Acidithiobacillus ferrooxidans ATCC 23270: one gene and its partner. The protein of the gene in region 1 interacts with the protein of each later gene in a pairwise test. Links are inferred from orthologs where the notes say so. Each region holds a gene or a part of one and is shown in the gene's direction. Other genes may lie near its edges.

Region 1 (10,547 bases):
AGCCTGCCTTATGGCGGGGCCTTTTTCCATGAATTTGTCGTGCGCTTGCCTCATGCTGCCGTGGCGGTACGGGATACGCTGCTGGGCTATGGTTTGCTGGCGGGGCTCCCCCTCTCGGATTGGGGGATGGGCGAAGCGGGCGATCTGCTGGTATGCACCACGGAACTGTTGGAAGAGGCGGATCTGTTGGCGTATCGCGGTGCCCTGACCGCTGTGCTGGAGACTTTATGAGCTTTATGAGCGATTCCATTTTCGATCACGATCATCATGTCCCGGCGGTAGCGTTGCCCTCCGATATTCCGGCGGCGCTGCTGCGGAAGACACCCCTGAATCTGCCCAATCCGTCTGAACTGGAGGTGCTGCGCCACTATACCCGGCTGTCCCAGAAGAATTTTTCCATCGATACCCAGTTTTATCCGCTGGGTTCCTGCACCATGAAATATAATCCGCGGATTGCCCATACCATGGCCGCGCTGCCGGGCTTCGCACGCCTGCATCCGGATACGCCGGCGCAGGGTATGCAGGGACTGTTGCAGGTGCTCTGGGAGTTGCAGGAATGGCTGGCGGCGACGACGGGCATGGCCGCGGTGAGCCTGACCCCGGCGGCGGGCGCCCAGGGCGAACTGGCCGGTGTCGCCATGATCCGCGCCTATCATGCGGCGCACGGCGACCACGGGCGACGGAAGATGCTGATTCCCACGGCAGCGCACGGTACCAATCCGGCCAGCGCCCAGATGGCGGGTTTTGACGTGGTGGAAATCCCTAATCTGGCCGACGGTGACCTGGATATGGCCTTTTTGGATCAGCATCTGGGGCCAGATATCGCAGGGATCATGTTGACCAATCCCTCCACCCTCGGGGTGTTTGAGCGTCGGATTACGGAAATTGCGGCACGTGTTCACGAGGCAGGGGGGCTGCTCTACTATGATGGCGCCAATCTCAATGCCATTCTCGGTCGGGTGCAGCCGGGGCAGATGGGTTTTGACGCGATGCATCTGAACCTGCACAAGACTTTTGCCACGCCTCATGGCGGCGGCGGGCCGGGTGCGGGTGCGGTAGCGGTACAGGAACGCCTGCGTCCTTTTCTGCCCCTGCCAGTGGTCGCACGGGAAGCGGCAGGCGCGCTGCGCTGGCTGGACGAAGGGGATTTGCCCCGGAGCATTGGTCGGCTCAGCGCCCATGGCGGAAATATCGGCGTACTGCTGCGCGCCCATGCTTACCTGCGGCGCCTGGGGCGGGCGGGGGTGGGCCGGGTATCGGCTTATGCCGCGCTCAATGCCAATTATCTGCTCAGGGAGCTGCAGGGAGTGGGCTATCAGGCGGCCTTCCCGGAGCGGCGGGCCAGTCACGAGTTCATCCTGAGCGTCAGCGATCTGCAGAAGGCGACCGGTATACGGGCGCTGGATGTGGCCAAGCGCCTGCTGGATTTCGGGATTCACGCGCCGACCGTTTACTTTCCCCAACTGGTGCCGGAGTGCCTGCTGATCGAACCTACGGAGACCGAAAGCAAGGCGACCCTGGATCGTTTCGTGACGGTGATGGCGCAGATTCGCCGAGAGGCCTTGGAGCAGCCGGAGCTCTTGCGGGAAGCACCTCACCATCTCCCGGTGGGGCGTCTGGATGAAGCCTTGGCGGCGCGGCGTCTGGATGTCGCGGGAGGCTTTGTGACGACCGTCTGAACCGCTATGCGGCCCCGTGCCCCTGGTCATCCGCCACGATCCGGCCGCGTTCGAGGCGGATGATCTGATCGGCGAGGCGGGTGGTGCGCGGACGGTGTGCGATGATGATGATGGTTTTGCGGCCGTGGAGAGCGCTGAGGGTCTCCGCGATGTGTTCTTCACTTTCGCTGTCGAGGTTGCTGGTGGCCTCGTCGAGGACCAGTACGGGGCGATCCAGATAGAGCGCGCGGGCGATGGCGAGCCGCTGGCGCTGTCCCCCGGAAAGATTGCCGCCATTACCCTTGATCAGCGTGTCCAGCCCGCCGGTCGTGGCCAGAAAATCCCAGGTGTGGGCCTGCCGCGCGGCAGCCTCGGCGCGTTGGCGGTCCGGTTGCGCGTCGGCGTAGGCGATATTGCTAAGAGCGCTGCCGGTGAAAAGTACAGGCTCCTGGGCGACAAAGGCGAAATAGCTGCGGTAATCGTCGGAAGGAAGTTCGCGAATGGATTGCCCCGCCACGGTGATGTCTCCCCCACTGGGCGGCAGAAGGCCAAGCATCACCCGCGCCAGACTGGTTTTTCCACCGCCGCTGGAACCGACGATGGCGGTCGTGCTCAACGGTGGTATGGTGAACTGGAGTCCGCGCAAAATCGCTTCACCACTCATCTGCAGTTGGAGGTCGTGGCACTGCCAGGTGCCCCAGGGGCGCGGGATGGCGGAACGGGTACCGGATTCTGCGGGCTGATCCAGCCAGGCGAAAAGGCGGTCTGCGGCCGAGAGTCCCTGCTGCAGTTGATTGTTGGCCGAGGAAAGCTGGCGCAGCGGCTCGTAGACCATCCCGAGCGCTGTCAGGAAGCTGAAAAAGGCCCCGGTCGTCATGTCGCCATTCACCACCTGACTGCCGCCCAGATAGATGATGACCCCGATGCCCAGCGCGGCGATCATTTCCATGATAGGGACGGTCGCCTTCTGGATACGGGCGATCTGCATCATCAGGTCGAAATAGCGCCGCGCCTGAACACCGAACCGTTGTGCCTCGAAGGCTTCACTGCCCTGACTTTTGATGACCTCGGCGCCGCGCAGGCTCTGGGAGAACTGATCCATGATCTGGCCCATCTGCTCCTGCTGGCGCTCGCCGCGCTGGCGCAATTTCTGCCCGAAACGAATCAGGGGATAAAACGCGATGGGCAGGGTGACCAAGCTGATGAGCGCCAGCTTCCAGCTCATGTAAAATACCACCGCCATCAGCGCGATGATCTGGAAGGTGGATAGAAAGAAGCGCGCCAGCACCGACAGCCCCTGCTGCAACAAGGTCAGGTCCAGGCTCATCCGGGACAGGGTGCTGCCGTGACTGTTATCGATCAGGACGCCGAGGGGCAGACGCAGGGTGTGGGCGAACAGACGTTCGCGCAGGCGGCGCAAAATGTCTTCTTCCACCCGGGCGAGGGTGATGGCCTGCAGGTAGTCGGCGCTCCCTTTGACCGCGTAGATCGCGATGACACCCAGGGGCAGCCAGATAAGCATGTCGGCGTTGCGGTCGATGAATATCCGGTCGAGGACCGGCTTGATCATGTAGGCCACTCCGCCGGTGGCCGCGCCCGAAATCACCATGAACAGCATGGCGACGGCGATGCGTCCCCGGTACGCGCGAACCAGACTGAGCAGGCGGTAAAAGCTGGGAGAACGGAGCGCGGCGCGGGCGCCAGCGTCACTCACTCTTCGAGCAGTCCCCGCTTATCCTTGACGTGCAGCCAGGCATCGGCATCTTCCGGTGCGGCTTTCTTCTGGATGATGGCCGGCCAGATCTTGGCAAGACGGGCGTTGATTTCTTCAAATTCTTTCTGACCATCCGGCATGTCGTCATCGCGGAAAATGGCGCCCGCAGGACATTCCGGTTCGCAGAGGGTGCAATCGATGCACTCATCGGGGTCGATGACCAGGAAATTCGGCCCTTCGCGGAAGCAGTCCACCGGGCAGACGTCTACACAGTCAGTATATTTGCACTTGATACAAGATTCAGTCACCACATAAGTCATGGGGGCGGAGCTCCTCACGGTTGAGTCTGATGGATTATAGCCGGATGTGCCGGCGGGTCGCGGGTCTATTCTAGCCTAAGGCGGCAGTGCTGCGCACTAGTTGGGGGCGGATTCGGGAAAGGCAGCCCAGCAGGAATGGCAGCCCCGGAGGTGGGTTGGAAAATAGATAAAATTAGACTAATATTACATGGCGTCGCAGGCTAAGGGCGTTTGGCAGGGTGCGAAAAACTTCTGCTATAGTGAAAATTCAGACTTTGTCCCGTCGTTTCAACAGAGGAGAAACCCAATGGCCGTATTAGTAGGAAAAGCTGCCCCCGATTTTGTAGCCCCCGCAGTCATGCCAGATAACAGCATCAACGAAAAGTTTCAGTTTTCTCAGCATATTAAGGGAAAGTATGCGGTTCTGTTCTTTTATCCCCTCGATTTTACCTTTGTCTGCCCCTCGGAAATTCTGGCGTTCAATCATCGCCTGAACGAGTTCAAGTCCCGCAATACCGAGGTCATCGCTTGCAGCGTGGACTCCCATTTCACCCATCTGGCCTGGAAGAACACGCCGGAAGAGAAGGGCGGTATCGGCCATATCCAGTTGCCCATGGTCGCCGACCTCTCCAAGAGCATCGCCCGCAATTACGATGTCCTGCTCAACGATGAGGTTGCCCTGCGCGGTTCCTTTTTGATCGACCGTGAAGGCATCGTGCGTCACGAGGTGGTCAATGACCTGCCCCTGGGCCGCAACATCGACGAAATGATCCGGATGGTGGACGCACTGCAATTCTCGGAAGAACACGGCGAAGTTTGTCCTGCCCAGTGGCAGAAGGGTAAAGCAGGCATGAAGCCGACCAGCGAAGGTGTCGCCGACTTCCTGGCGCATCACGGCAAAGAGCTCTGACTGCCGGTCACTGCTGAGATCCCCTGTCTGGACGGACGCGGGGATGTGCCGAAGTGAAAAGGGCCCGGACGCCAGTCGTCCGGGCTTTTTTCCGGGCTTCAGTGCAGGCCGTGTCCAGCCCCTTCCGCCGCTTCCGTCATCACCGCCCTTACCGCGTCGGGGAAATCCCCCTGCGCCATCTGCTGTGTTCCCTCCTGAAAGAAGCGGGGGGCATCGGCTGGCAAGTAGTGAATGATTGCTGCAAAAGCCTTGCGCATTTCCACAGGATCATGGGCGCGCGTCGCGGTAATCCCCCAGTTCAGCAGCAGGATGCGCCAGGGGCGGTGCGGGTCTGCGCCATCCAGATCGGCAGCGTAGTCTGCTGCAGCGGCTTCTTTCACCTCGCCCGTCAAGCGGGCGAGGGGCCGCAGTTCGGCGGGCTCGGCGTGACCGTTGGCCAGAATGGCCAGACCGTTGACCACCGGTTCCAAGGTGTGGATGAGGCCATGTTGGTTGCATACCCACGCGGCGATACTGACCGTGATCATTTCCAGGGCGGTTTTCGCCGGACGTTCACCCAGACGATCGGCCCAGGTGGCGAGGTCCATCAGCAAACCGATGGCGAGGTCACCGATGCGCTCCGCTTCGTCGTCGGGCAGGGTGGGATCCCAGGAGGCCACATCCGTTGTCAGCACCTTGAAAAGCTGGCGCAGGGCGTCCACGATTAGTGGCGGGGTGATCTGTTCTCCGGTGGCAATGCCGCTCGCCGCAAAGGCACCGAGAACGGGTTTGGCGTATTGTTCAAAGCGCTGTTGTGCGCCCGCTATGTCCAGGATGAGAGCCACTGCTGCCTCCGATATGCCCCGATGAAGTTGAGCATGGTATGCTAGCACGGAATGTCGCCGGGTTTTGCAAAGGGCGGCTCCCATTTTATCCAGGAACTTCCTCATGGCGCAGCAATATCCTGTTTCTCCGGTCGATTTGCATATGCACTCCATGGCCTCCGATGGCACCATGACGCCTGCTGACTTGGTGCAGCGGGTGCATGGGGCGGGAGTGCGTGTCATGGCACTGACGGACCATGACAACACGGCGGGGTTGGATGAGGCCGCGGTACAGGCTGAGACACTGGATATCCGGCTCATCCCCGGCGTGGAAATCTCCAGCGAATGGGAAACCCAGGGCATCCATATCGTGGGCCTTTTCGTTGATCCGAAAAACAGCGTCTTACAGGAAGGACTGAGCCGGATCATGGCGTTCCGCGACTGGCGCGCCATGGAGATCGACCGCTTGCTGGCAAATGCCGGTATTCCCGGCGCAGAAGCCGGAGCGCGGGCGATGGCGGGCAGCCGGATGGTGGGGCGCAGCCACTTCGGGCGCTGGCTGGTGCGCGAGGGGTGCTGTGCAGACGCGAACGAGGCCTTTGGCAAATATTTGGGGCGTGGTTGCAAGGCCTATGTACCCAGCAACTGGATTCCCATGACCGAGGTGGTCGGCTGGATCCATACAGCGGGCGGATATGCCGTTCTCGCCCACCCCGGTCGCTATAAGCTCAGTGGAACCAGATTGCGCGCTCTGCTCAGCGCATTTCGGGACGCGGGTGGCGTCGGTCTCGAGGTCTGTACCGGCAGTCAGGCAGCCGGTGATCGCGAGCATCTGGGGCGCCTGGCACAGCAGTTGGGCATGGCCGGTTCTGTGGGTTCCGACTTTCATGGTCCGGACGCCGGTCACGCGGCCATCGGCCATCTGCTACCCTTGCCCGACGGTGTGGAGCCAGTCTGGGAGCGCGCCGGTATTCACCTTTACTAACCGGCCAATCCTTCAGGGTTTTGTGGCGCTTCCGCGCATTTTCAACGGCGGGGCGCTGTGGTAGCTTTGCTCTCCATTGCGGATTCACATCAGGGGAAGATGGTGCAAAACAGTCAAAAGTCAACCAGCTACGCCAACTTGGGCACGTTCGTGTTGCTGCTGGTCTACGCTGGCGCCGCATACACCCTCAGCCCCTTCGCAGGTCCCCTGCTGATGGGGGCGGTGCTGACGACGGTGGGCTGGCCCTGGCAATTGCGTCTGGAGCGTGCCTTCCATATGCCGCGCTGGCTGGGCTCCCTTGTCCATGCCCTGGTGTGGGTGGCGATCATCATCATTCCCGCGGTCATCATTGTAGATTCGGTCCTGCCCCAGTTGGCACTGCTGATTTCCCGCTGGCAGTCGGGTGGTCCCCTTGTCGTCGTGCCGCCGGAGGTGATGAAAATTCCCTATGTGGGACACTGGTTGCTCAGCCACCTGCGCGGGCTGAACGGTGCCTACCTCTCCGCGCTGGTAAGCACACATTCCGGCATCATCACCGATTCTCTGAGCCAACTCTGGATATTCACCCTGCACACGTTTTTTGCCGCGCTGACGGTGTTTGCGCTGGCCCTCCATGGCGAACGTCTGACGGAGGCGTTGCGCCTTGGGGCCGGACAAATATGGGGCAGTGATCGCGGCGATCGTTTATTGGCCGCCAGTCGGGATGCGGCGCGCTCGGTGTTGATCGGCCTCATCGGTGTAGGTGTGGTAGAGGGCATGTTTATCGGCATTGCCTACGCTGTTGCCGGACTGGGTATGTGGCCCCTCTGGCTGGTTGCCACGGCGCTGATATCGCCTATCCCTTTCGGGGCGACGGCGGTAGTCGGCGCTGCCACCCTGTGGCTCGCTTTTACGGGGCATTGGTTTGCCGGTCTGCTCGTCCTGATCTGGGGGCTGATCGTGATTACCGCGGCGGACCTGGTGGTCCGCCCGCTGCTCACCGGTTCGCAGACGCAAGCCCCTTTCTTTCTGGTGTTCTTCAGCATCCTTGGCGGCGCCGAGGCGTTTGGTCTGATCGGCCTGATTATCGGACCCATTCTGGTGCTGCTGGCGCGTGGCGTGTGGCGCGCATGGGAGCGGCGCGTTCGCCTTCAGGAGTAGCTGGCCGATCTGGGTGATTAGGGAACTGTACAGGCTTCCCGTCTATCCAACCAATGGGTATTATCTTTGCAATGGATATCATTGCAATCACATCAGGAGCAGATCATGGATTACTCAATGTTGGATCAACAATACAATCAGTTGCAGCAACAGACCCAGAATAACCTGCAGGCCCTGCAGCAGGTGGCCGGACGGGTGAGCGCCATGGCGCCCGATAACATGACCGGGCGCGAGATCAGTATGGAATTGCGCGGTCTGGCCATGAATTTGCAGCAACAGCAGCAGAATGTAGGGATGATGCTGCAGCAGATGGCGCAGCATATTCAGCAACTGGAAATGCAGATGCAGGGGATGGGGCAGGGTGGAATGAACCCCAATATGGGACAGCAGCGTCCCTGGAATGCACCCATGCAGGGGCAGCCGGGTATGGGGAGCGGTTTCCTGGGTAATGTCATGACCGGTTTGGGGCTGGGTGCCGGCTTCGCGGTGGCGGACAATATCGTTGATGATATTTTCGACAGCTTCTAGGTCGAAATGTGGATCGCTCGTTTTGACGGTTTTCTGCAGATTGTGTCCTGCCCATGATGCTACCGTTGCCGGTCTATCTGGATCTGGAGTCGCGGGTTCTTGCCTGGGCTGCAGGCCAGGGGTGGCGGTTGCAGCGTACCGGCTCTTTGCGCCGGGATGAATGGCCGGTGCCGCGCCTGGAGTTTCTGCGCGAGGGGAGGTTGGCATTGGACGAGTGGGACGTCGCGTTGGCTGCCTGTCCTCTGTTCGCGAGGGCTGCCTCCGGGCAACGGGAGGCATGGAGTCATGAAGGCATCAGGGTGAAATTTTATCAGGCCCCGACCGAGTTTCTGGGGTTTGCGCAGATCGCCCATACCGGACCGGCCGGGTTTGTCGCTGCCTGTCGCCGCTTGCCCGGCTGGGATGAGGCACCGGCACCCGATGAGGTGACTGCATTTGCTCGCGTCGGACTGCCTTATATACCTCCCTCCCGGCGTCCTCTGGAGGGGCTCGCGATGTTGCCTGGAGCTGCGTGTGACTAAAGAATCCCTTTATGGTATCCATGCGGTCAGCGCGGCACTGGATGCAGAGGAATTGCTGGAACTCTGGGTTGCCGTCGAGCGGCGGGCTGATGAGCGCATTGCGCCTTTAGTGCAGAAGGCTGCAGAACAGCGTCTGCCGGTGCAGGAATGGCGGAGTGTGGCGCTCGGCCGGAAACTGAACACCGACCGGCACCAGGGCGTGGGCGGCTTGCTGCGCGCCTTTCCCGGACAAGATTTCGAGGCGATCCTCGCGCAACTGAACGGCTGTGGTTTTTTGTTGGTGCTGGATGGTGTGCTGGATCCCCATAATCTTGGGGCATGCCTGCGCAGTGCGGAGGCGGCGGGGGTCGACGCGGTGATTCTGCCCCGGGATAACGCCTGCCCGGTCAATGCTACCGTGCGCAAGGCGTCCGCCGGATCGGCGTCACGCGTTCCGGTCTGTACCGTGACCAATCTGTCGCGCACTCTGTCCTCGCTGCAGGAGGCGGGATTCTGGCTGGTCGGGATGGCGGGGGAGGGTTCCCGGAGCCTTTATGCGCTGGACCTCGACATGCCGCTAGTGATGGTGATGGGGGGTGAGGAGAAGGGCTTGCGCCGCCTTACCCGGGAGCATTGCGATTACTTGGCGCATATTCCCATGATGGGAGCCATCGAAAGCCTGAACGTGTCCGTAGCTACCGGGATCTGCCTCTTCGAGGCGGCCCGGCAGCGGCGGAATCTGTCCCCCGCGCGGCCTGTCGCGCAGGAAAAATCCGCTTGAACCCGCGGCAAGGCCATTCCTGATATGCTGGTAGATTCGCACTGTCATCTGGATTTCGAAGATTTTGACGCAGACCGATCTGAGATCCTGGCCCGTGCCCGGGCGGCGGGCGTGGGGGAAATGCTGATCGCCGCCGTCGTCGAGGCGCACTGGCCGCGGGTGCAGGCCCTTGCCGCCGGGCACGCCGGCGTATGGGCGGCAGTGGGAGTACACCCCAACGAACCGGCTGGGGCAACGCCGGAATGGGAGCGTCTGCTGGTCGCGCTGGCCGCCGATAAGGTGGTTGCCGTCGGGGAGACCGGCCTGGACTATTACCGCAGCGAAGGGGACTTGTCCTGGCAACGGGAACGGTTTGCCCAGCATATAGCGGCGGCCAAGGCCACAGGAAAGCCGTTGATCGTGCACACCCGTGCGGCGGCCGCAGACACCCTTGCCATGCTGCGCAGTGAAGATGCGGCGGCCGCCGGCGGCGTCATCCATTGCTTTACCGAAAACCGAGATTTTGCGCGGACGGCCCTGGATATGGGTTTTTATATCTCCTTTTCCGGCATCGTGACGTTCAGGAAGTCCGTCGAATTGCAGGCGGTGGCGAAGATGCTGCCGGCGGATCGCCTGCTGGTGGAGACGGATGCGCCTTATCTGGCTCCCGAGCCGCAGCGCGGCAGGCGCAACGAGCCGGCTTTCGTGGCCCATGTCGCGGCCTTTCTCGCAGCGTTGCGGGGCGAGGCGCCGGAGGCGGTCGCCACGCAGACCACCGCCAATTTCCACGCCCTGTTCAGACACGCGGTAGCGTCATGAAGGTGGTTTTCCTCGGTACGGGATCCAGTGCCGGAACCCCGGTGATTGCCTGCCACTGCCCGGTTTGTTGTAGCGACGACCCGCGCAATCACCGCCTGCGGGCCAGTATCCTGGTGCGGGATGAAGGCGTTGATCTGCTGGTGGATACCGGTCCTGACCTGCGTCAGCAGATGCTGCGTGCCGGCGTGCAGTCGCTGACGGCCGTGCTCTATACCCATTTTCACGCCGATCATATCAATGGGGTTGACGATCTGCGCGCCTTCAATTTTGCACAGGAGGTCGTGATCCCCTGCTATGCGGATGAGCGCACGGCAGCGGAGCTGGAGAGCCGTTTCCGCTATTGTTTTCTGCCGCCGGATCCGGCCTGGGCGAAACCTTCCCTGTCCATGCACCGGATCGTATCGCCGCAGACCTTTGGCGGGGTTCGGGTG
Region 2 (8,576 bases), 770 kb from region 1 along the record:
GCACTGGAAATGCTGTGTACTCCAAAAGGGTACCGTGGGTTCGAATCCCACCCTCTCCGCCAATCATCGTCCGTCAGTGGACAGTCTCAGGTTTTCTATGGCGACAAAGATCGGTCCCCTCGCAGTGGTAACTGGTGAACCCCGTCAGGCCCGGAAGGGAGCAGCGGCAGCCGGTGATCCAGGTGCCGGGGTGCGGCTGATCGGCGTCGCCACCCTATATTTCAGAGCCGCATGAGCGCCTATCTCGCGCTGGCCCGCCGCTGGCGACCCCAACATTTTGACGATTTTGTCGGGCAGGAGGCCGTCGTCTCCGCCTTGCGCCATGCCCTGGATTCCGGCCGCATCCATCATGCTTTTCTGTTCACCGGCACACGGGGCGTCGGCAAGACGACTCTGGCGCGGCTGCTCGCCAAGTGTCTGAACTGCGAGCGAGGCGTGAGCAGCAACCCCTGCGGAGAGTGCAGCGCCTGCCGCAGTATTGCTGCAGGGAACTTCGTGGATCTGCTGGAGGTGGACGCGGCAAGCCGTACCCGGGTGGATGAGACCCGCGACCTTCTGGACAATGTCCAGTATGCGCCTACGGCTGGTCGCTACAAGGCGTACCTCATTGACGAGGTGCATATGTTATCTGCGCACAGCTTCAATGCGCTGCTGAAAACCTTGGAAGAACCGCCGGAACATGTCAAATTTCTGCTGGCGACTACGGACCCACAGAAGCTGCCGATAACCGTGCTCTCCCGCTGCCTGCAGTTTAATTTACGTCGCCTGGATGTTCCCCAGATTCAGGGAAGATTGCGGCAGATCATGTCGTTGGAACAGGTGCCGGCGGAGGACGCCGCCCTGCAGATACTATCGCGCGCTGCCGACGGGAGTCTGCGTGACGCCTTGAGTCTGCTGGATCAGGCTATTGTCCACGGTGGTGGCGCGGTGCGGCGCGACGGCGTGCTCGCGATGCTGGGGCGCAGCGGCGATGACGCGGTGCTGGGTCTGATCGCCGCGCTGGTGGACCGAGATGCTGCACAGGTATTCGCCATAGTGGGTGATCATCTGGCGCGGGGCATGGACGGGCCCGGCCTGCTGGACCTGGTCATAGAAGGCCTGCATCGCATCGCTCTGGCGCAATTTCTTCCAGCCGATCCGGATGACGATGGCGCCGAGGCGGTCGTGCATCTGCGCGGGAGAATCAGCCCGCTTACCCTGCAGTCCTGGTATTTTTTGCTCCTTTCGGCACGACGTGACTTTGCGCTTTATCCAGATGATCGCATGGCGCTGGAGATGGCCTTTCTGCGGGTGTTGAGCTTTTCCGGTTCAGCATCGCCCGACTCGCCGCCAGCGGCCCTCCCGGGCGGGGAAAACCGGCATCCTGGCGAGTCACTTCCCCCGACGCGCGAATTCGTTATGCCCGAGGCAACTTCACCGCTATCGGATCATTCGGTTCCCCTGCTCTCCATCCGTTCACGGGATGAAGTCCGGGAGCCGTCGCCGGTAGCGACGTCCGGTCAGCGCGATGCGGATGCCGGGACCGCGCCAGCAGCAGACTGGCGTCGCGTACTGGCATCGCTGGCGGTGTCGCCGATGATTGCCGAGTACCTGCGCTACGGACAAGCCCTGCGCTGCGATCCGGAGGCGGTGGAGTTGGCCGTGGAGCCCAATTATTTGCCGTTCCTTCTCAAGACCGAGGCCCGCCGGGCGTTACATCAGGCGCTTACGGCATATTACGGCCGGGAGCCCAGGCTCAGCATTGTTGCTCTCACCATAGAGACCGGGGTGGGCAGCCTGGTGCAGGAAGACCGGGCGCAGCTGGCGTCCCGGCAAGCTGCAGCAGAGGCACGTGTGGCCGCGGATCCGCGCATCGGCGCGTTCCTCGAAGCCCTGGATGCCCGCGTAGAATCCATTGAAATCGTGGCGGCATCCTCAAACGATATGCCGTCAGCTCACAATGAAACGTAAACAGGGAGGTAAGGAAAAGATGAAAGGTGGACTGGGGAATATCATGAAGCAGGCGCAGCAACTCCAGGAGCGTTTGCAAAAGACGCAGGAAGAACTTGCCCAGGTAGAGGTGCAGGGCCACGCGGGTGGCAATCTGGTGGAAGTCACCATGACCTGCCGACATGACGTGCGGCGAGTTCGCATCGACCCCTCTCTGCTGACCGACGGCGATCAGGAGATGCTCGAAGATCTTGTGGCAGCGGCCATCAATGACGCCGTGCGCACTGCTGAGAAGGTCAGCGCGGAGCGGATGTCGGAAGTGACTGGCGGCATGAATATTCCGGGCATGAACCTGCCTTTCTAGGCACTTATGGCAGACGTTCCGAGTATGGACGCCCTGGTGGCACTGCTACGCCGCCTACCGGGTATTGGCCCGCGTTCGGCGCAACGGATCAGCTATGAGTTGCTGGTGCGTAAGCGCGATCTCATGCCGCAACTCGCCGCAGCCTTTCAGCAAGCCCACGCGGTGGTCCGTTTTTGTGAGCGCTGCAACAACCTGAGCGAAGCGCCATTGTGTGCCGTCTGTCGTTCCGAACACCGGGACCGTTCCATTTTGTGCGTGGTGGAATCGCCCGCTGATCTGCGTGCAATCGAGGATACGGGGGTGTTCGTCGGCGAATTTTTCGTATTGATGGGGCATTTGTCGCCCCTGGACGGCATCGGTCCCGAAGCCCTGCATATCGACCGCCTCAGCGCGCGACTGGGTGAAACAGACTTGCAGGAAGTGATTTTTGCGACCAATCCTACCCTGGAAGGAGAGGCTACAGCCCAGTTTCTCGCTGGACTGGTTCCTGACGGTGTCACCATCAGTCGTATCGCGCGGGGGGTGCCGGTGGGTGGTGAACTGGAATATGTCGATCGCAGCACCCTCGGGCGCGCCTTGCATGGTCGTCGCTTGCTCGACGAATAAGCACTTACCCATCGTTTCGTAAAGATAAAAGCCATCAATTTCGAGAGGAAGCAGCCATCATGATACCCACAGGAGTCACGCCTCCAGGCGGAAATGTGTTTTTTTTGCTGATGGGCGCCATTCTGGTGTTTGCCATGCATGGCGGATTCGCCTTCCTGGAACTGGGTACGGTACGACGGCGCAGCCAGGTAAATGCGCTGGTGAAGATTCTCAGTGATTTTGGTATATCCACCATCGTCTATTTTTTTGTGGGTTATCATATCGCCTATGGCATCAGCTTTTTTGCCGATGTAAAGGCTCTGACCGCAAGCAATCATGGTTTTCAGATGGTGCGGTTTTTTTTCCTGCTGACCTTCGCTGCTGCGGTGCCAGCCATTATCTCCGGTGGTATTGCCGAACGGGCACGTTTTTATCCCCAATTGCTGGCGACTGCCTTTCTGGTGGGACTGGTTTATCCCTTTTACGAAGGGATCGTCTGGAATGGTCATTATGGTATTCAAGCCTGGTTTACCAGCGTTTTTGGTGCACCTTTCCACGATTTCGCAGGCTCGGTGGTAGTGCATGCCATGGGTGGATGGATGGCGCTGATGGCGGTCTGGCTGCTGGGTTCGCGCAAGGGGCGTTACGGGAAAGATGGTGCGGTACACGCCATGCCGCCTTCCAACATTCCCTTTCTGGCGCTGGGCTCCTGGATTCTGATCATCGGCTGGTTTGGTTTTAATGTGATGAGTGCACAGCAAATTGCCGCTGTGCAGGGTCTGGTGGCACTCAATTCGCTTATGGCACTGGTGGGCGGCATGCTGGCGGCGCTGGCGGTAGGGAAGGGCGATCCGGGCTTCGTTCATAATGGCGCTCTGGCAGGTCTCGTGGCCATCTGCGCCGGTTCCGATGTGGTGCAACCCATTGGGGCTTTGGCCATCGGTGCCATTGCCGGCATTATTTTTGTCTACCTGTTCACCTTTGTGCAGCATCGCCTGCGTCTGGATGACGTGCTGGGTGTCTGGCCGCTCCATGGTGTTTGCGGGGTGTGGGGTGGACTGGCCGTCGGAATTTTTGGACATCAGTTCCTCGGCGGCGCCGGTGGGGTCAGTTTCTGGTCTCAGTTGCTGGGCACCGCACTAGGCGTCCTGGTCGCCCTGGCGGGCAGTGGTATCGTCTACGGCAGCATCAAGTACTTTATCGGGATTCGTCTGGATCCCGAGGCGGAGTATGCGGGGGCGGATTTGAGCTTGCACCATGTCAGCGCGTATCCTGAAGAGGATATCGAGAGGGCGTGACCATGACAGAACCTTTTGCTGCCCTGAACTGGCAGGCCATGCCGGGCCTGCCGGTGCGCAGCCCGCAGGCGCACAAAGGAAGCTTCGGCCACGTTTTCGTAGTAGGCGGAGGGCCGGGCATGGGCGGGGCACTGGCGCTGGCCTCTGCCGCCGCCTATCGGGTGGGCAGCGGATTGGTGACGGCGGTGGGGCATCCCTCGGCGATCCCATACTTGGCAGCACACCTGCCGGAAGCGACCTGGCGGGACTGGCCTGCGGCTTTTGGAGATTTGCCGGACCACGCCGTCCTGGCTGTTGGCCCTGGCTTGGGTCAGGGCCTGGCCGCCCATGATCTGTTGCTGGAAATCGGTACACTGTCCTGTCCCCAGGTATGGGACGCCGATGCCCTGAACATTCTCGCGCGTTTTGGTCCGAAACTGCTGACCACCGACGCACTTCGTCTGTTTACCCCACATCCGGGCGAAGCGGCCCGCCTGCTGGGGATAACGGTCGCCGCTGTACAGGCAGACCGTATCGCGGCGATTGTTCGGTTACGTGCCCGCTATGGCGGCTACTGGGTCCTCAAGGGCCACCATAGTCTCCTGCTAGGATGCGCTGTCCGGAATCTCTGTACTTTGGGCAATCCCGGCATGGCCACGGGCGGCAGCGGGGACGTGCTGACCGGCCTGTTGGCCGGTCTGCTGGCGGTCGGTCTGGACGCCGACCGGTCGCTGTCCCTCGGCGTGTGCCTGCATGCCCGCGCGGGCGATATCGCGGCCGCGGAGATGGGCGAGGCCAGCCTGCTGGCCGGGGACATCCTGGCGGCAGTGCCCCGCGCTTTACAGGAGTTGACGCAACGTCATGACGGAAACTGAAGTATTGCGGGAATGGGATCGCCGTTATTTCTGGCATCCCTTCACCCAGATGCAGTGTTACGGGGATGACGACCCGTGGATCATCGACCGTGCAGAAGGCAACTACGTGTATGATACGCAAGGTCATCGCTGTCTGGATGCGATCGCCAGCCTGTGGTGCAATGTTCACGGCCACCGTCATCCCCGACTGGATGCCGCCCTGATCGGGCAGTTGGGCAAGGTCGCACACAGCACGGCCCTGGGTGCGGGCAATGCTCCGGCCATTCGTCTCGCCAAGGCGCTGGTAGAAATTACCCCGCCTTCCCTGCAACATTGTTTTTTTTCGGAGGACGGCGCCGAGGCGGTCGAGGTCGCCATCAAGATGGCGGCCCAGTACTGGTGTAATCTGGGCCGCCCCGAAAAACGCCTCTTCCTGACCCTGGACAATGCCTATCATGGGGACACCGTTGGCGCCGTTTCGGTGGGCGGCTTCCCCCTGTTTCACGAGGTATACGGGCACCTCCTGTTCCCCACTTTACGCTTGCCGAGCCCCTATGTATTGCAGTGGGAAGACTGCGAGGGGGATCCGGAGCAGGCAACAGCCGTATGGCTGGCAGTGCTGGAAACGACGCTTCAGAAGCAGAGCGGCGAGATTGCGGCCGTGATCCTGGAGGGCGGGGTGCAGGGCGCCGCGGGCATATTGCCTTTCCCGCCCGGCATTCTGGCCGGTGCGCAACATCTGTGCCGGGCCTACGAGGTCTTGCTGATCATTGATGAGGTCGCGACCGGCTTCGGCCGCAGCGGCAAGCTTTTTTCCTGTGAGTGGGAGTCTGTCGAACCAGACCTGTTGGCCTTGGGTAAGGGGCTGAGTGGTGGTTACTTGCCGGTGGCTGCGACCCTCGCCGCAGAACATGTTTATGCTGCCTTTCTTGCGCCTTTCGGGGAAACCCGGCAGTTTTACTACGGGCATACCTACACCGCCAATCCTCTGGCCTGTGCGGTAGCGCTGGAGAACCTGGCACTTTTTGCGGAAGGTGGTGTGCTGGCTGCTTTGCCCGAGAAGATCGCCCGGTTGCGAGCCGGGCTGCAGCGTTTTCACGGCCAGTCGTGGGCAGGGGAGGTCCGCCAGTTCGGTTTGATGGCCGCCATCGCGTTGCGCGACCCCGGGACGAATGCGCCTTATCCCTACGGAGATCGCGTCGAATACGCAGTGTGCCGGAGAGCACGGGAAATGGGCGTTTACAGCCGTCCCCTCGGTGATCTCCTCACCATAGTTCCGCCGCTGTCGGTGACAGCAGCGGAAATAGACACTATCCTCAACGTATTATATGACGCCATGGCGGAAGGACGATCCTGATGAAAACGGCCCAAGATATCATGAACCGCGAAGTTGTTACGGTGCTGGCCGATGATCCGGTCGATAAAGTGGGAGATGTGCTCCTCAGTTCCGGGCACCACAGCCTGCCTGTGGTGAACAGCGAGGATCATCTGGTCGGAATGATCGGCGAACGGGATCTGATCGACGCCCACCGCAAGGTGCATCTGCCGACCATGCTTACTATCCTGGATGGTCTGATCCCTCTGGGCGGTATGCATGAATACGAGGAAGAGCTACGCAAAGTCACGGCGGTGACCGCCGGTCAGTTGGCGAGCTCCCACGTCATTACCGCCGCCCCCGATGAAGATACGGACGCGGTGGCCGAGAAGTTGCTGCGCAAGGATGTACATGCCGTGCCGGTGGTCGATAACAGCGGTTTATTGCTGGGTATCATCAGTCGCTCGGATATTCTTCAGCATCTGCTAAAACCCTGAACCTGGTATCGGATGCACTGGGATTTCGCAGATGCAGAAGCCTGCCGGGACTGGGGGCGACAGCTTGCCCAGCGCATTCATATCCCTGCGGTTATTTATCTTGAGGGCGATCTGGGGGTCGGTAAAACCACTCTGGCCCAGGCCATCTTAAAGGCGCTGGGCGTTACCCGGAACATCAAAAGCCCGACCTATACCCTGATGGAACAGTATCCGACCCGGATCGGACCGGCTCTGCATCTTGATTTGTATCGTCTGCAAGAGCCGGAGGAGCTGGAATTCATCGGTATCCGTGATTATCTGACAGAACCTTCCCTGTGGTTGGTGGAATGGCCGGAGCGAGGTGCGGGTTTCCTGCCCCCTGCCGATTTGTCACTCACCCTCCGTATTCTGGACAACGGCAGTCACCGTCTGGAATGGCTGGGGCATCAGCCCCATGTTCAGGACTGGACCATTTTCTTGACGCCCGCATCCACCCGGAAAATCTGCCATGGGGAATGAACAGGCACCCCGCGTTCACCGCCTGAATGCAACGTTGGCCAATCAGATTGCCGCCGGTGAGGTGGTGGAACGTCCTGCCTCCATCCTGAAAGAGCTTCTGGAAAACAGCCTGGATGCCGAAGCCACGCGGATTACCATCCATCTGGAGGGTGGTGGGATGGATTTGCTCAGTGTGGAAGATGATGGTGTCGGCATCCTGGCCGAGGATCTGCCCCTCGCCCTGGAGCGCCATGCCACCAGTAAAGTGGCGACCTGGGAAGACCTCCAGGCGATCCAGACCATGGGTTTTCGCGGTGAGGCCTTGCCAGCGATCGCTTCCGTCTCGCGCCTGGAACTCCTCTCGCGGGCGCGCAGCCAGAATCAGGCGGTGCGGCTGCAGGTAACAGGGGGCACGGCTGCCGCTCCGGAGCCCGCAGCCAGGGCACCAGGAACCACGGTGCGTGTGGCTGATCTTTTTTTTAACGTGCCCGCACGGCGTAAGTTCCTGCGTAGTCCGGCCACCGAGTTGTCGCGCAATCAAAGGGTGTTGCGTCAGATTGCGCTAGCCAACTTCCCGGTGGCTTTTCAGCTCATCCAGAACGGCCGTTCTCTTGTGCAATTTCCTACGGCTACGGATGCAGAAAGTCGGGCAGCGCGAGTGGCCGCCATAATGGGGGAAGGCTTTCTGGCCAATGCACTGTATATCGAACAGGAGGATCAGGGCTTGTCTCTCAGCGGCTGGCTGGGCCTGCCCACCTACAACCGCGCTCGCGGAGATGAACAGTATTTTTACGTGAACGGTCGTCCGGTGCGTGATCCGGTGGTTACCCATGCCCTGCGTGCGGCTTATAACGATGTGCTTTTTCAGGATCGTCACCCTCTCTATGCGCTTTACCTGAAGCTGCCGCCCGGGCGGGTAGATGTTAATGTACATCCCGCCAAGGCGGAGGTACGTTTTCGCGACGGCCGCGAGATACACGATTTTCTTTTTCATACTCTGCGACGGGTGATCGCGGAGCAGGGTGGGGCGCAACCCCGGGTTACCGTTCCGGTCCAGCCTTTCTCCCAGGGCCCGACCGCTACCAAAAGTCCTGCTTACGTCCCGACTCAGCGGTCGCTGAGCGCTGCTGTGCAGGAGAGTGCCGGGGCCTATTGGGAACATCTCGTGGCGCCGGTGATGACTTCCGTACCACCCCCTGATTTGCCAGCGGCGCCTACCCACGAACTGGCCCCGAACTACCCCCTCGGACAGGCCATCGGGCAGATTCACGCACGTTT

The links.
Region 2: the proteins of rlmB (region 1) and tsaE interact in binary tests that used the Escherichia coli proteins (3 or more experiments, as listed by UniProt). The link is inferred for Acidithiobacillus ferrooxidans ATCC 23270 from one-to-one orthologs.

Annotation. Positions count from the first base shown.
Region 1 is NC_011761.1:898,190-908,736, forward strand. Bases 7,454-10,434 are described here. They hold rlmB (23S rRNA (guanosine(2251)-2'-O)-methyltransferase RlmB), read left to right. Parts: upstream 7,454-8,550; coding sequence 8,551-9,318; downstream 9,319-10,434. Other genes in these bases: AFE_RS04630 (AI-2E family transporter), read left to right, coding at 7,454-7,509; AFE_RS04635 (hypothetical protein), read left to right, coding at 7,615-8,037; AFE_RS04640 (hypothetical protein), read left to right, coding at 8,091-8,558; AFE_RS04650 (TatD family hydrolase), read left to right, coding at 9,343-10,116; AFE_RS04655 (MBL fold metallo-hydrolase), read left to right, coding at 10,113-10,434. In the rest of the region: aminomethyl-transferring glycine dehydrogenase subunit GcvPA, read left to right, coding at 1-231; aminomethyl-transferring glycine dehydrogenase subunit GcvPB, read left to right, coding at 237-1,679; AFE_RS04605 (ABC transporter ATP-binding protein), read right to left, coding at 1,684-3,372; ferredoxin FdxA, read right to left, coding at 3,369-3,692; AFE_RS04615 (peroxiredoxin), read left to right, coding at 3,979-4,581; AFE_RS04620 (hypothetical protein), read right to left, coding at 4,680-5,405; AFE_RS04625 (PHP domain-containing protein), read left to right, coding at 5,509-6,369; more of AFE_RS04630, read left to right, coding at 6,469-7,453; more of AFE_RS04655, read left to right, coding at 10,435-10,547. UniProt on the Escherichia coli protein: Specifically methylates the ribose of guanosine 2251 in 23S rRNA.
Region 2 is NC_011761.1:1,670,816-1,679,391, forward strand. What follows is about bases 5,625-8,576. They hold tsaE (tRNA (adenosine(37)-N6)-threonylcarbamoyltransferase complex ATPase subunit type 1 TsaE), read left to right. Parts: upstream 5,625-6,833; coding sequence 6,834-7,319; downstream 7,320-8,576. Other genes in these bases: bioA (adenosylmethionine--8-amino-7-oxononanoate transaminase), read left to right, coding at 5,625-6,366; AFE_RS08905 (CBS domain-containing protein), read left to right, coding at 6,366-6,821; mutL (DNA mismatch repair endonuclease MutL), read left to right, coding at 7,309-8,576. Outside these bases: dnaX (DNA polymerase III subunit gamma/tau), read left to right, coding at 232-1,950; AFE_RS08880 (YbaB/EbfC family nucleoid-associated protein), read left to right, coding at 1,940-2,293; recombination mediator RecR, read left to right, coding at 2,300-2,899; AFE_RS08890 (ammonium transporter), read left to right, coding at 2,959-4,176; AFE_RS08895 (NAD(P)H-hydrate dehydratase), read left to right, coding at 4,179-5,030; more of bioA, read left to right, coding at 5,017-5,624. UniProt on the Escherichia coli protein: Required for the formation of a threonylcarbamoyl group on adenosine at position 37 (t(6)A37) in tRNAs that read codons beginning with adenine.